DNA from 2 places in the Streptomyces sp. NPDC101227 genome. Region 2 is predicted to be linked to the other one. Evidence: predicted binding sites of a transcription regulator. Region 2 holds the regulator's gene; the other holds the start of a gene.
What was found. The regulator HrcA, encoded in region 2, represses chaperone genes, less so after heat shock. The targets are predictions, from matches to a motif close to TTNGCACTCNGNNNNNCNGAGTGCNAA.

Region 1: a site for HrcA is predicted at 3,816-3,842, ahead of ACIRPT_RS10440 (FmdB family zinc ribbon protein). Genes of this name have one in related genera too.

The regions. Positions count from the first base shown of each region.
Region 1 covers NZ_JBIWOD010000004.1:184,087-190,254, reverse strand. Annotated here, with positions in the region: gene ACIRPT_RS10465 (AMP-binding protein) at 1-294, shown strand, start outside; gene ACIRPT_RS10460 (MerR family transcriptional regulator) at 312-707, opposite strand; gene ACIRPT_RS10455 (hypothetical protein) at 850-1,101, shown strand; gene mscL (large conductance mechanosensitive channel protein MscL) at 1,145-1,639, opposite strand; gene ACIRPT_RS10445 (S-methyl-5'-thioadenosine phosphorylase) at 2,475-3,308, opposite strand; gene ACIRPT_RS10440 (FmdB family zinc ribbon protein) at 3,436-3,804, opposite strand; gene ACIRPT_RS10435 (MFS transporter) at 3,940-5,238, opposite strand; gene ACIRPT_RS10430 (potassium/proton antiporter) at 5,561-6,168, opposite strand, start outside.
Region 2 covers NZ_JBIWOD010000003.1:312,159-318,326, reverse strand. Annotated here, with positions in the region: gene ACIRPT_RS08200 (16S rRNA (uracil(1498)-N(3))-methyltransferase) at 21-764, opposite strand; gene ACIRPT_RS08195 (nitronate monooxygenase) at 761-1,867, opposite strand; gene dnaJ (molecular chaperone DnaJ) at 2,057-3,193, opposite strand; gene hrcA (heat-inducible transcriptional repressor HrcA) at 3,196-4,212, opposite strand; gene ACIRPT_RS08180 (MBL fold metallo-hydrolase) at 4,441-5,178, shown strand; gene ACIRPT_RS08175 (DUF3097 domain-containing protein) at 5,226-6,059, shown strand; gene ACIRPT_RS08170 (Uma2 family endonuclease) at 6,037-6,168, opposite strand, start outside.

The sequences.
Region 1 (6,168 bases), on a different contig from region 2:
CTCGCCTGCGGGCGCCTCGACGCGCTGCGTACCACGCTGCCCGTCTCGCTCACCGTCCCCGAACTGGCCGCGCGGACCCGGGAGTCGGGGGCCCGGGTGCTGATCACCGCGGACGCGGCGTTCTGGGACGGGGCCATCCGGCCGGTGAAGGCGGTACTCGACCACGCGCTGGCGCGGGCCGGGGCCGCGGAGGGCGGGAAGGGCCGTACCGTCCTGGTGGTGAACCGGTGTGCGCGGCCGGTCTCCTGGACGCCGGGGCGCGACCGCTGGTGGCACGAAGCGCTCGACGAGTAGGACGGCCGGCCCGCGCCTCACCCCGAAGGAACGGCCGGGGCGTCGTCCGGACGCCGCTTGCTGCGCACCACGTCCAGGTACTCGGCCACCGCATCCCTGTTCCGGATCAGGCACTCGATGCGTTCCGTCATACGGTCGCGCTCGAGCTCCAGCGTGGCGAGCATCTCCGGTGTCGCATCCGCGAAGTGGATGATCCGCGGCTGGTCCAGGCAGGGCAGTATCTGCTTGATGATCCTGGTGGGCAGTCCCGCATCGAGCAGCCCCCTGATCTGCATGACCCGGTCCACGAAGCGCGCGTCGTACTCGCGATAGCCGTTCGCGGAGCGAGCGGCGGCGATCAGGCCCTGCTCCTCGTAATACCGCAGCAGCCGCCGGGGCGTGCCGGTCCGCTCCGAGAGCTCCCCTATGCGCATGGGCTCCCTTCCCCTCTTCTCCCTCTCCTCGCCTTCGCCCCATCGGACCACCGCATCGAGGCGACGGCACGACGCTACGCAGCGCCCGCACCCCACTCACGGCCGCACCACGCCCCGCGGGCCCGCACCGTACCCTGAAGAGGTGAGCACCACCCGCGAACCCGCATCCGAACCGGCCCCGGCCGACGAGGCGCCCGTCGCCCGGCCCGCCACGAGCGGGAACACCGAGATGGCCCGGCCCGCCGCCCGGCCCGCCGCGCTGATCTTCGACGATCCGCTGGACCGGCAGTCCTCGGACGACACCGACCGGGGCTGGGGTGAGCGCCCCACGGCCTCCGGCAGCGCTGCCGATCTGGCCCGCTTCCTCGACGAAAAGCCGCCCCACCACCTCTGAGCGAGGCGATGAGGCGGCGGGTGCCGGTCCCGGGTGCTCGCTCCTACTGCTGCGTCTTCTGCGCGATGACGGTGGCGGACGCCGGGGCCGAGCCGTTGCGCTGGGCGATGAGGGCGTCGCGGATCTCGATGAGCAGCTCGACCTCGGTCGGGTCGGCGGGGGTGTCGTCGACCGGCTTCTTCGCGTCCTGGCGGGCCTTCCACTTGTTCATCGGAAGGATCATGAGGAAGTAGACGACCGCGGCGGTGATCAGGAAGGTCAGCGCGGCGCTGAGCACCGAGCCCCACAGGATGAAGATGCCGTCGGTGAATTCGCCGGTCTTCGGGTCCGGGTGGCAGCTGGCGCTGAGGCAGGACTTGTAGTTGTCGAGGTTCTGCGAGCCGAGGGCGCCGATGATCGGGTTGATCACGCCCTTGACCACGGCATTGACGATGTTGGTGAACGCCGCACCGACGACGACCGCGACCGCGAGCTCGATGACGTTTCCGCGCATCAGGAATTCCTTGAATCCCTGCAGGACGCCCTTGTTCTCGCTCACCTGACAGCCTCTTTCCACGCTCGGTACGGACGGTGCAGCAACAATCAGCACCGCAACTTACGGCAGGGCGGGGCGGCGGTGTCCAGTCGCCCGACACGAACCGGCGATCGACCAGAGCGTCAGTGCGGATCTTGCGGACGGACCGGCCCTTCCCCGAGCCCTGGAAGAGCAGGGGGGACACCGACCCCGGAGAAGCTTTGCGTGCGAGGAGAGCGGATGCCACTCGATCTTGGGGCATGGCTACCGCCCTCCGGAGAGCGCCGCCGCCGGGCACCCGGCCGCCGGAGCCGTTCGTACGGCACCGTACGAGACGCCCGTGGCCAGTGCTGCGGCGGCCATCGCCAGTGCGGCCGCGAGCAGACGTCGTCGCGTCGCCCGCCGCCATCGGTGTCGTCCACCGCCGGCTCGTACCGGTGCGAAGTGGGGCACTTCACATGTCGGGGGAGTCGGCAGGGGTGGGTCGGGGAGCGGCGGCAGGGGGAGCCGTAAGCCGGTGGAAGGAAGATCGAGGGAGCCGTCGGGAGAGGAACCGAGGGGGGAATCGAGAGAGGGGCCGAAGGGGGAACGGAGCATCGTCGTCACCGCCTGTCGCGGGGATTGCGGAATTCGGGACCGGCGCTCACCGGCGATCACCACCGTGCCGGAATTCCCCGCGGCCCGCTCCGGCCTGTGGATGAACCCGCGTCTGTGGACAACCCGGTCACCCACAGGAGGCCCTGACGTCCCTGACGCCCCTGATGCCTCCGCGAGCCCTCCGGCCGCCATGTCCCGCCCCGAGAGCCCACCGGCCCCCGCGAAACCCGCCGCGCCTCTTCCGTACGACGCCCGGCAGTCGCTAAGGCAGCTCGATGCCCAGATCCCAGCCCTCGAGGGAGCTCGGGCAGGGGCAGTCGCGGGCCGCGGAGTCGGGGAGGGCGGCCACCGCGTCGAAGAGGACCTCGCGCAGTCGGCCGACGTTCTGGCCGAAGACCTCCAGGACCTCCTCGTGGGTGACGCCGGCGCCGGTCTCGGCGCCCGCGTCCAGGTCGGTGACCAGGGTCAATGACGTGTAACAGAGGCCGAGCTCACGGGCGAGTACGGCCTCGGGGTGACCGGTCATGCCGACCACCGACCAGCCCTGCGCGGCGTGCCAGCGGGACTCGGCGCGGGTGGAGAAGCGGGGGCCTTCGATGACGACGAGGGTGCCGCCGTCGACCGGCTCCCAGTTGCGGCCGCGGGCCGCCGCCACCGCGGTCCGGCGTCCGGTGGGGCAGTACGGGTCGGCGAACGAGACGTGGACGATGTTCGGGACGCCGCCGCCCGGCAGCGGTTCGCCGTCGAAATAGGACTGGGCGCGGGACTTGGTGCGGTCGACGAGCTGGTCGGGGACGAGCAGCGTGCCGGGACCGTATTCGGGCCGCAGGCCGCCGACGGCGCACGGGCCGAGGACCTGGCGCACGCCGACCGAGCGCAGCGCCCACAGGTTGGCGCGGTAGTTGATGCGGTGCGGCGCGAGGCGGTGCCCGCGGCCGTGCCGGGGCAGGAAGGCGACCCGGCGGCCGGCCACATCGCCCAGGAAGAGGGAGTCGCTGGGTGGACCGTACGGGGTCTCCACCGTGATCTCGGTCACGTCATCGAGGAAGGAGTAGAACCCCGAGCCGCCGATAACGCCAATCTCCGCGTCAGCCATGCCGGTCACACTATCGGGGCGGCGCCGAGCCGCGGTGGGGGTCCCCTGCCCTACGAGGGCTCGGGCGAGGGCAGGAAAAGCCGCGGACCCCGCCGTCGGCGACGGCGGGGTCCGGGGGAAGCGCTGGTCAGGCGGCGGAGCTGCTGCTCGTGGACGACGAGGACGTCGAGGACGACGCCGTCGAGGACGAGGACGAGGACGAGGAGGATGCCGAGGACGACGAGGCCGTCGACTTGGCGTCCGAGCCGCTGGACGAGTCCGAGGAGGACGAGCCGCTCGTGCCGGAGGAGCTCTTCGCCGGGCTGCTGCTGGACGACGAGCCGCGGCTGTCGTTGCGGTAGAACCCGGAGCCCTTGAAGACGATGCCGACCGCGGAGAACACCTTCTTGAGGCGTCCGTCGCAGCTGGGGCACTCGGTGAGCGCGTCGTCGGTGAACTTCTGCACGGCCTCAAGGCCCTCGCCGCACGCGGTGCACTGGTACTGGTAGGTCGGCACTTGACTTCCTCCTGGCACTCTCACTCGATGAGTGCTAACGACGATCCATAGTGCAGTATTCCGGCCCGTCAGTCCACTGTGACCGGCGTACGGTGACCGACTCCACGTTCGGCCGGGCGCTCGCCCCGCGTTCCGTCAGGCGCTCGCCAGCTCCCGCTCGCGGTCCTCGGTGACGGCGGTGACCTGGTAGTCCGTGGCGTCCGAGCCGCCGCTGACCACGGTCGACGAACGCGGTCGCAGATGCGTGCGCAGCGTCAGCAGCACCGTCAGCGCCAGCGCCGTACCGGCCAGCGGCACCAGGAATCCGGCGCTCGGGCCGAAGCGGTCCGTCAGCTGGCCGGCCGAGGAGGCCGCGGCGGCCTGGCCCAGCGCCACCGCGCCGGTGAGCCACGTGAAGGCCTCCGTGCGGGCGGCGGCCGGCACCAGCGTCTCGACCAGGGTGTAGCCGGAGATCAGGGCCGGGGCGATGCACAGGCCGATGACCAGGCCGACGGCGGCCAGCAGCGGTACCGCGGTCACGGACCACAGCGGGGTGGTGGCCAGCGCCAGCAGCCCGTAGGCGACCAGCAGCCGGCGTCGCGGGCCGACCTTCCAGCTGATGGCGCCGCAGGCGACGCCCGCGAGCATGTTGCCGGCCGCGAAGATCCCGTAGAGGACGCCGTTGATGCCCGGGTGCCCGATGTGCTCGGTGAAGGCGGTCAGCGAGACCTGCATGCCGCCGAAGACGGTGCCGATGCCGAGGAACGCGACGATCAGGACGCGTACGCCGGGCAACGACAGCGCCGAGACGCGCGGCCGGTCGGTGTCCTGCGCCCGGTGGACGGGCGGCTGGGTGCGCCGCTGCGCGGCGAACAGCAGTCCGCCGGCCAGGCTGAGGACGGCCTCGGTGATCAGGCCGGCGGCCGGGTGGATACCGGTGCACAGAGCGGTCGCCAGCACCGGGCCGACGACGAAGGTGAACTCATCGGTGACCGACTCGAAGGCGGCGGCGGTCGGCATCAGCGGGCTGCCGCCGAGCTGGGCCGCCCAACGGGCCCGGACCATCGGGCCGACCTGCGGCGTCGAGGCGCCGGTGGGGACGGCCACCGCGAGCAGCGCCCACAGGGGGGCGTGTGCGAGGGCCAGGGTGATCAGGGCGGCGACGCCGGCGACATGCACCGCGACGCCGGGGAGCAGCACCGCGCGCTGACCGAAGCGGTCGGCGAGCTTGCCGCTCTGCGGGGCGAACAGCGCCATCGAGACGCCGGTGGCGGCGGTCACCGCGCCGGCGGTGCCGAAGGAGCCGGTGGTGGACTGGACGAGCAGGGTGATGCCGATCGTCAGCATCGCGAACGGCTGCCGGGCCAGAAAGCCGGGCAGCAGGAACGTCCATGCACCAGGGGTGCGCAGCAGTTGTCCGTAACCGGGACGGGAGGTCTTGACCGCGGATGCCACGGCCGGGGCCTTTCTGCCGCCTGGTAGCGCGCCGCCGCGAGGTCGTCACGGGTACGCGCCGAGAGCTGTCCTCTCGCGCAGGACCGAGTGATACCGCGTGGTCCGCACCGGGGAAGTGGCTGCGCTTGTGGCAGAGGACCGCGGCCGCCGAGCGGTCGCGCCAGCTCTGCTTCAGGCAGAGTTGGTTCGTTTATTGCCTCTTCATACTACAGGCCGAAGCGCGTGAAGCCCTGGGATTAACCAGGGCTTCACGCGGAATTCCTTGGGATCCGTGGAGAGATGCGGCACATACCGGCCGGTCGGAGTCGGGCCGGGGGCCGGTTCAGCCGGCCTGCCGCCGCCTGCCCCGCCGCTCCCTGGACTCCTCGGGCCGCGGGCCGCCGTGTCCGCCCGTCCCCAGCCAGCCGGCCAGCTTGCCGCCCTGGGAGACCGCCTGCAGTCGCCGCTCGGCCGCGTCCCGTACCGGATCCGTGGCCACCACCAGCAGCTCGTCGCCGTGCCGCAGCACGGTCGTGGGCGACGGTACGAAGCTGGAGCCGTCCCGTACGACGAGGGTGACCGCGGCACCGGCGGGCATCCGCAGCTCGCCGACCTCGACGCCGTGCATCCGCGAGACGGGGCCGATGGACGTGGACAGCAGATGGCCGCGCAGCCGCTCCAGAGGGGCCGACTCGATGCCCAGGTCGGCGGGCTCCGCGCCGTCGCCCAGCCGCAGCCGCCTGGCGAGCCAGGGCAGCGTCGGGCCCTGGATGAGGGTGTAGACGACGACCAGGACGAAGACGATGTTGAAGACGCGTTCGCTGCCCGGGATGTCCGTGACCATCGGAATGGTGGCCAGGACGATGGGCACCGCGCCGCGCAGGCCGGCCCAGGACAGCAGGGTCTTCTCCTGCCAGGGCATGGGGTACGGCAGCAGGCTCGCGAAGACCG
Region 2 (6,168 bases):
GGTGTGAGCGTCGTCCGGGGTCAGCTCCAGCGTCCGGTACGGCCCAGCAGCAGCGCCGTCGCGGCCGTACCGGCGGTGGAGGTGCGCAGGACGGTCCGGCCGAGGCGGTAGGGCTTGGCGCCGGCCTGGGCGAAGACGGCCAACTCTTCCGGGGAGACGCCACCTTCGGGGCCGACGACGAGCACGATCGAGCCCTCGTCGGGGAGTTCGGCGGTGGCCAGCGGAGCGCTGCCCTCCTCGTGGAGGACGGCGGCGAAGTCGGCGTCGGCGAGGAGGGCGGCGACCTCCTTGGTGGACAGCGGGTCGGCGACCTCCGGAAAGGTCAGGCGGCGCGACTGCTTGCCCGCCTCGCGGGCCGTGGCGCGCCACTTGGCCAGGGATTTGGCGGCCCGCTCGCCCTTCCACTGGGTGACGCAGCGCGCCGCCGGCCAGGGGACGATGGCGTCGACGCCGGTCTCGGTCATCGTTTCGACGGCCAGTTCGCCGCGGTCGCCCTTGGGCAGCGCCTGGACGACGGTGAGGGTGGGTGTCGGCCGGGCCTCGGTGTGGACGTCGCCGATCTCGACGGTGAGGCGGTCCTTGCCCTCGACGGCGGCGACCGCGCCGGAGGCGCCCGTTCCGTGACCGTCCGTCAGCACGATCTCCTCGCCCACCCGCAGCCGCCGCACCGACACCGCGTGCCGGCCCTCCGGCCCGTCCAGGGTCAGCGTCCCGCCGGCCCGTACGTCCGCGAGCGAATCGACGAGAAAGACGGGGGCGGTCATGACGCGGTACCGGCGCCCGCGCCGTCGCCGGGGCGGCTCAACGCGGCGCGTGCCAGGTCCAGTTCGGCCGACAGCACCTCGACCAGCTGCCCGGCCGGCAGTTCGCGGGCCATCCGGTGGCCCTGCCCGGCCCACAGCGCCATGCCCTGCGCATCGCCCGCCTTGGCCGCGGCCTTGCGCAGCCCGGACGTGAGGTGGTGGACGGCGGGGTAGGCGGCCGGGGCGTACGGGCCGTGCTCGCGAAGGAAACGGTTCACCAGCCCGCGGGCCGGGCGCCCGGAGAACGCCCGGGTCAGCTCGGTACGGGTGAACAGCGGGTTGGTCAGCGCCTGCTTGTGCAGGGGGTTGGCACCCGATTCGGGCGTCGCGAGGAAGGCCGTGCCGAGCTGCGCCATCGCGGCACCGGCGGCCAGTGCGGCGGCGATCTGCGAGCCGCGCATCAGGCCGCCCGCGGCGATGATCGGGATCTGCACCGCCTCGTAGACCTGGGCGACGAGCGAGAGCAGCCCGATGCCCGCGCCGGTGCCGTCGGACTGCGGGTCGTCGCGGTGGGTGCTCTGGTGACCGCCCGCCTCGATGCCCTGGACACAGACCGCATCCGCGCCCGACCACTGCGCGGCCTGCGCCTCGGCCGCGGTGGTGACCGTCACGACGGTGTACGTACCGACCTTGGCGAAGGCGTCGAGCACCGCGCGGGAGGGGCAGCCGAAGGCGAACGAGACCACCGGCACCGGGTCCTCACGCAGGATCGCCAGCTTGGCCTCGTAGCCGTCGTCGGAGCCGCCGTACGGGTCGAGTTCGGCGATCGGGCTCTCGTACCAGGCCGCTTCGCCCGCGAGCTGCTCGCGGTAGACCTCGACCGGGGTGGTGTCGGCGAGGCTGGGCTGCGGCATGAACAGGTTGACGCCGAAGGGCCGGCCGGTCAGCCCGCGCAGCTGTTTGATCTCCTGATACATGCCGTCGGCGGTTTTGTACCCGGCGGCGAGGAAGCCGAGACCGCCGGCTTCACTGACGGCGGCGGCGAGCTCCGGGCGAGCGGCGCCGCCCGCCATGGGGGCCTGCACGATCGGGTAGCGGCAGAGATCGGTCAGCGGGGTGGGCATAACCACATCGTGTCACGCCCACCGCCACACTCCGAACCAGGGCCGGACCAAGATCCAGGCTCCGCCTGCGCCCCAGCCCCCAACGGCCTACCGCCCGTTGAACGCATCCTTCAACCGCGAGAACAACCCCTGCTGCCCCGGCTGACCGCGCCTGCCCGGGGACAACCCCCGGACCCCCGGCCGACTCACCTACCGCCCGTTGAACGCATCCTTCAACCGCGAGAACAACCCCTGCTGCCCCGGCTGGAACTGCCCCGTCGGGCGTTCCTCGCCGCGGAGCTTGGCCAGCCGGCGCACCAGCTCCTCCTGCTCGGGGTCGAGCTTGGTGGGCGTCTGCACCTCGACATGGACGATCAGGTCGCCGCGGCCGCCGCCGCGCAGATGTGTCACACCGCGCTGGTGCAGCGGGATCGACTGGCCGGACTGGGTGCCGGGCCGGACGTCGATCTCCTCCACCCCGTCGAGCGTCTCCAGCGGGCATTTGGTGCCCAGTGCCGCCGCCGTCATGGGGATGGTGACCGTGCAGTGCAGATCGTCGCCGCGCCGCTGGAAGACCGGGTGCGCCAGCTCGTGGATCTCGACGTAGAGGTCACCTGCCGGGCCGCCGCCGGGGCCGACCTCGCCCTCGCCCGCAAGCTGGATCCGCGTCCCGTTGTCGACACCGGCGGGGATCTTCACCGTCAGCGTGCGGCGGGAGCGGATCCGGCCGTCGCCGGCGCACTCGGGGCACGGCGTCGGCACGACCGTACCGAAGCCCTGGCACTGCGGGCACGGCCGCGATGTCATGACCTGGCCGAGGAAGGACCGGGTGACCTGCGAGACCTCGCCGCGGCCGCGGCACATGTCACAGGTCTGCGCGGAGGTGCCGGGCGCCGCGCCCTCGCCGGTGCACGTCGTGCAGACGATGGCGGTGTCGACCTGGAGGTCCTTGGTCGTGCCGAAGGCCGCTTCGTTCAGCTCGATGTCGAGCCGGATCATGGCGTCCTGGCCGCGGCGGGTGCGCGAGCGCGGGCCCCGCTGCGAGGCCGTGCCGAAGAAGGCGTCCATGATGTCGGAGAAGTTGCCGAAGCCGGCGCCGAAGCCGCCCGCGCCACCGCCGCCGCCCGACTGCGAGAGCGGGTCGCCGCCGAGGTCGTAGACCTGCTTCTTCTGCGGGTCCGACAAGACCTCGTAAGCGGCGTTGATCTCCTTGAACCGCTCCTGGGTCTTCGGGTCCGGGTTCACGTCCGGGTGCAGCTCACGCGCCAGCCGACGGAAGGCCTTCTTGATCTGGTCCTGCGAGGCATCGCGACTGACGCCGAGAACCGAGTAGTAATCCGTGGCCACTTTTACGACTCCGCGAGGATTTGTCCGACGTAACGTGCCACTGCGCGTACCGCTCCCATCGTTCCGGGGTAGTCCATGCGGGTCGGTCCGACCACGCCGAGTTTGGCGACTGCCTCGTCGCCCGAACCGTAACCGACCGCGACGACCGATGTGGACGTCAGGCCTTCGTGGGCATTCTCATGCCCGATACGTACGGTCATGCCCGAGTCCTTGGCCTCCCCCAGCAGCTTGAGCAGCACCACATGCTCCTCAAGGGCCTCCAGCACCGGGCGGATGGTCAGGGGAAAATCGTGCCCGAAGCGCGTGAGATTGGCCGTTCCGCCGATCATCAGCCGCTCTTCGGTCTCCTCCACCAGAGTTTCCAGCAACACCGACAGCACTGTCGAGACCGTGCCGCGGTCGTCCTGCTCGAAGGACTCCGGGAGATCCTGCACCAACTGCGGCACATCCGCGAACCGGCGCCCCACCACCCGGCTGTTGAGCCGCGCCCGCAGATCCGCGAGCGAGGTCTCGCCGAACGGCGCCTGGCAGTCGATCAGCCGCTGCTCGACCCGTCCGGTGTCCGTGATCAGTACGAGCATCAGCCGGGCCGGGGCCAGCGCCAGCAGCTCGACATGCCGGACCGTGGACCGGGTCAGGGACGGGTACTGCACGACGGCCACCTGGCGGGTCAGCTGCGCCAGCAGCCGGACCGTGCGGCCGACGACGTCATCGAGGTCGACGGCGCCGTCGAGGAAGTTCTGGATGGCCCGCCGCTCCGGGGAGGACAGCGGCTTGACGCCCGCCAGCTTGTCGACGAAGAGGCGGTAGCCCTTGTCGGTGGGGATCCGGCCGGCGCTGGTGTGCGGCTGGGCGATGAAGCCCTCGTCCTCCAGGGCCGCCATGTCGTTGCGGACCGTGGCCGGGGAGACGCCCAGCTGATGGCGCTCGGTGAGCGCCTTGGAGCCGACCGGCTCCTCCGTCCCGACATAGTCCTGGACGATGGCGCGCAGCACTTCGAGCCTGCGTTCACTGAGCATCCTGCGCACCTCCAGTCCAGCCGTGTTGCCGTCTCGTCACTCCTGGCACTCGCACGGGCCGAGTGCCAGACCCGGAAGCCAGTGTACGGCCGGGTAGCACAGCTGCGGCAAGAGCGACCGCAACGATCGACTGCCAATGCGCCGCCCGATGACCGTGATCGGCCGTTGTGGCCGGTCTCTGACGCGTTCCGTCAGGCAACGCTATCGCGATGGAGCTAGCGTCTCGGTATGCGCACTGCTTGGGAAGAGGCCGGGTGGGAACCGCTCGGTGAAGGCGTCGCCCGGCGCCGGATGCCGGGCTGGGACGAGACGATCGGCGTGATCGCCGGATCTGCCGGGGTGATGATCGTCGACACCGGCGCATCCATCCGCGACGGCGCCGATCTACGCCGCGCGATCCGCGGCGTGCTGGGCCGGGAAGTGACGCATATCGCGCTCACCCACCCGCATTTCGATCACGTCCTGGGCACCGCCGCCTTCGCTGGCGTCGAGGTGTTCGGCGCGGCCGGGCTGAGCGATCTGCTCCGGCGCGACCGGGACGAGCTGCGGCGGGACGCGGTACGGCACGGCCTGGACCCGGAAGCCGCCGCGGAGGCCGCGGATCTGCTGGTCCGCCCGCACCATCACGTCCACGGCGAACTGACCGTCGACCTCGGCGACCGGCAGGTGCTGCTCGCCAATGTCGGCCCCGGCCACACCGCCCACGACCTGGCCGTTCTCGTACCGGGCCGGGGCGGCGCCCCCGAGATCGTCTTCTGCGGCGACCTGGTCGAGGAGTCCGGGGAGCCGAACGCCGGCCTGGACTCGCTGCCCCAGCAGTGGCCGGCGGCCCTGGACCGGCTGCTGGCCCTGGGCGGCGAGGACGCCCGGTACGTACCGGGGCACGGGGCGGTCGTGGACGCCCGCTTCGTGCGCGCCCAGCGGGAGGCCCTGGCCATCCGCTTCGGCGTGCCGCCGGCCTCCTGAGAGAACCTCCCGCCCGCCCCTCACGAGAACAGGACCCTGACGCCTCCATGCGCAGCAAGCAGTACGGACCGGACCTCACCCCGCCCTGGAAGAAGCAGCGCCCCGCCCCCGAGGTACCGGCCGAGCCCGACCTCGTCGTCGAGGAGGTCACCACCGGCTTCTGCGGCGCCGTGATCCGCTGCGAGAAGACCGCCGAGGGCCCGGTCGTCACCCTTGAGGACCGCTTCGGCAAGCACCGGGTCTTCCCGATGACGCCGCGCGGCTTCCTGCTGGAGGGCCGTGTCGTCACCCTCGTACGGCCCCAGGGCCGCCCGGCGCCGGCCGGTCCGGCCCGTACCGCGTCGGGCTCACTCGCCGTGCCCGGCGCCCGCGCCCGGGTCGCGCGCGCCGGGCGCATTTATGTGGAGGGGCGGCACGACGCGGAGCTGGTCGAGCGGGTGTGGGGCGACGATCTGCGCATCGAGGGCGTGGTCGTGGAGTACCTGGAGGGGATCGACGACCTGCCGGCGATCGTGCGGAGCTTCGCGCCGGGGCCGGATGCGCGGCTGGGGGTGCTGGTGGATCACCTGGTGCCGGGCTCGAAGGAGTCGCGGATCACGGCGGCGGTGACCGGGGAGCATGCGCTGGTGGTGGGCCACCCGTACATCGACGTGTGGGAGGCGGTGAAGCCGGCGTCGGTGGGGATCGCGGCGTGGCCGAGGGTCCCGCGCGGCCAGGACTGGAAGACGGGCGTGTGCCGGGCGCTGGGCTGGCCGGAGAACACGGGAGCGGCGTGGCAGCGGATTCTGGGCTGCGTGCGGTCGTACAAGGACCTGGAGCCGGCGTTGCTGGGGCGGGTGGAGGAGCTGATCGACTTCGTTACGGTCGGCGGTGCGGCCTGACGTTCGGGAGGGTGCCGAACTCTGAGGTGTCCAGTTCGATGCCGAGGAGGTCCAGTGGCACGGATTCGCCGAACTTGTAGATCGACTGGACCCGGTAGTCGGCATCCTC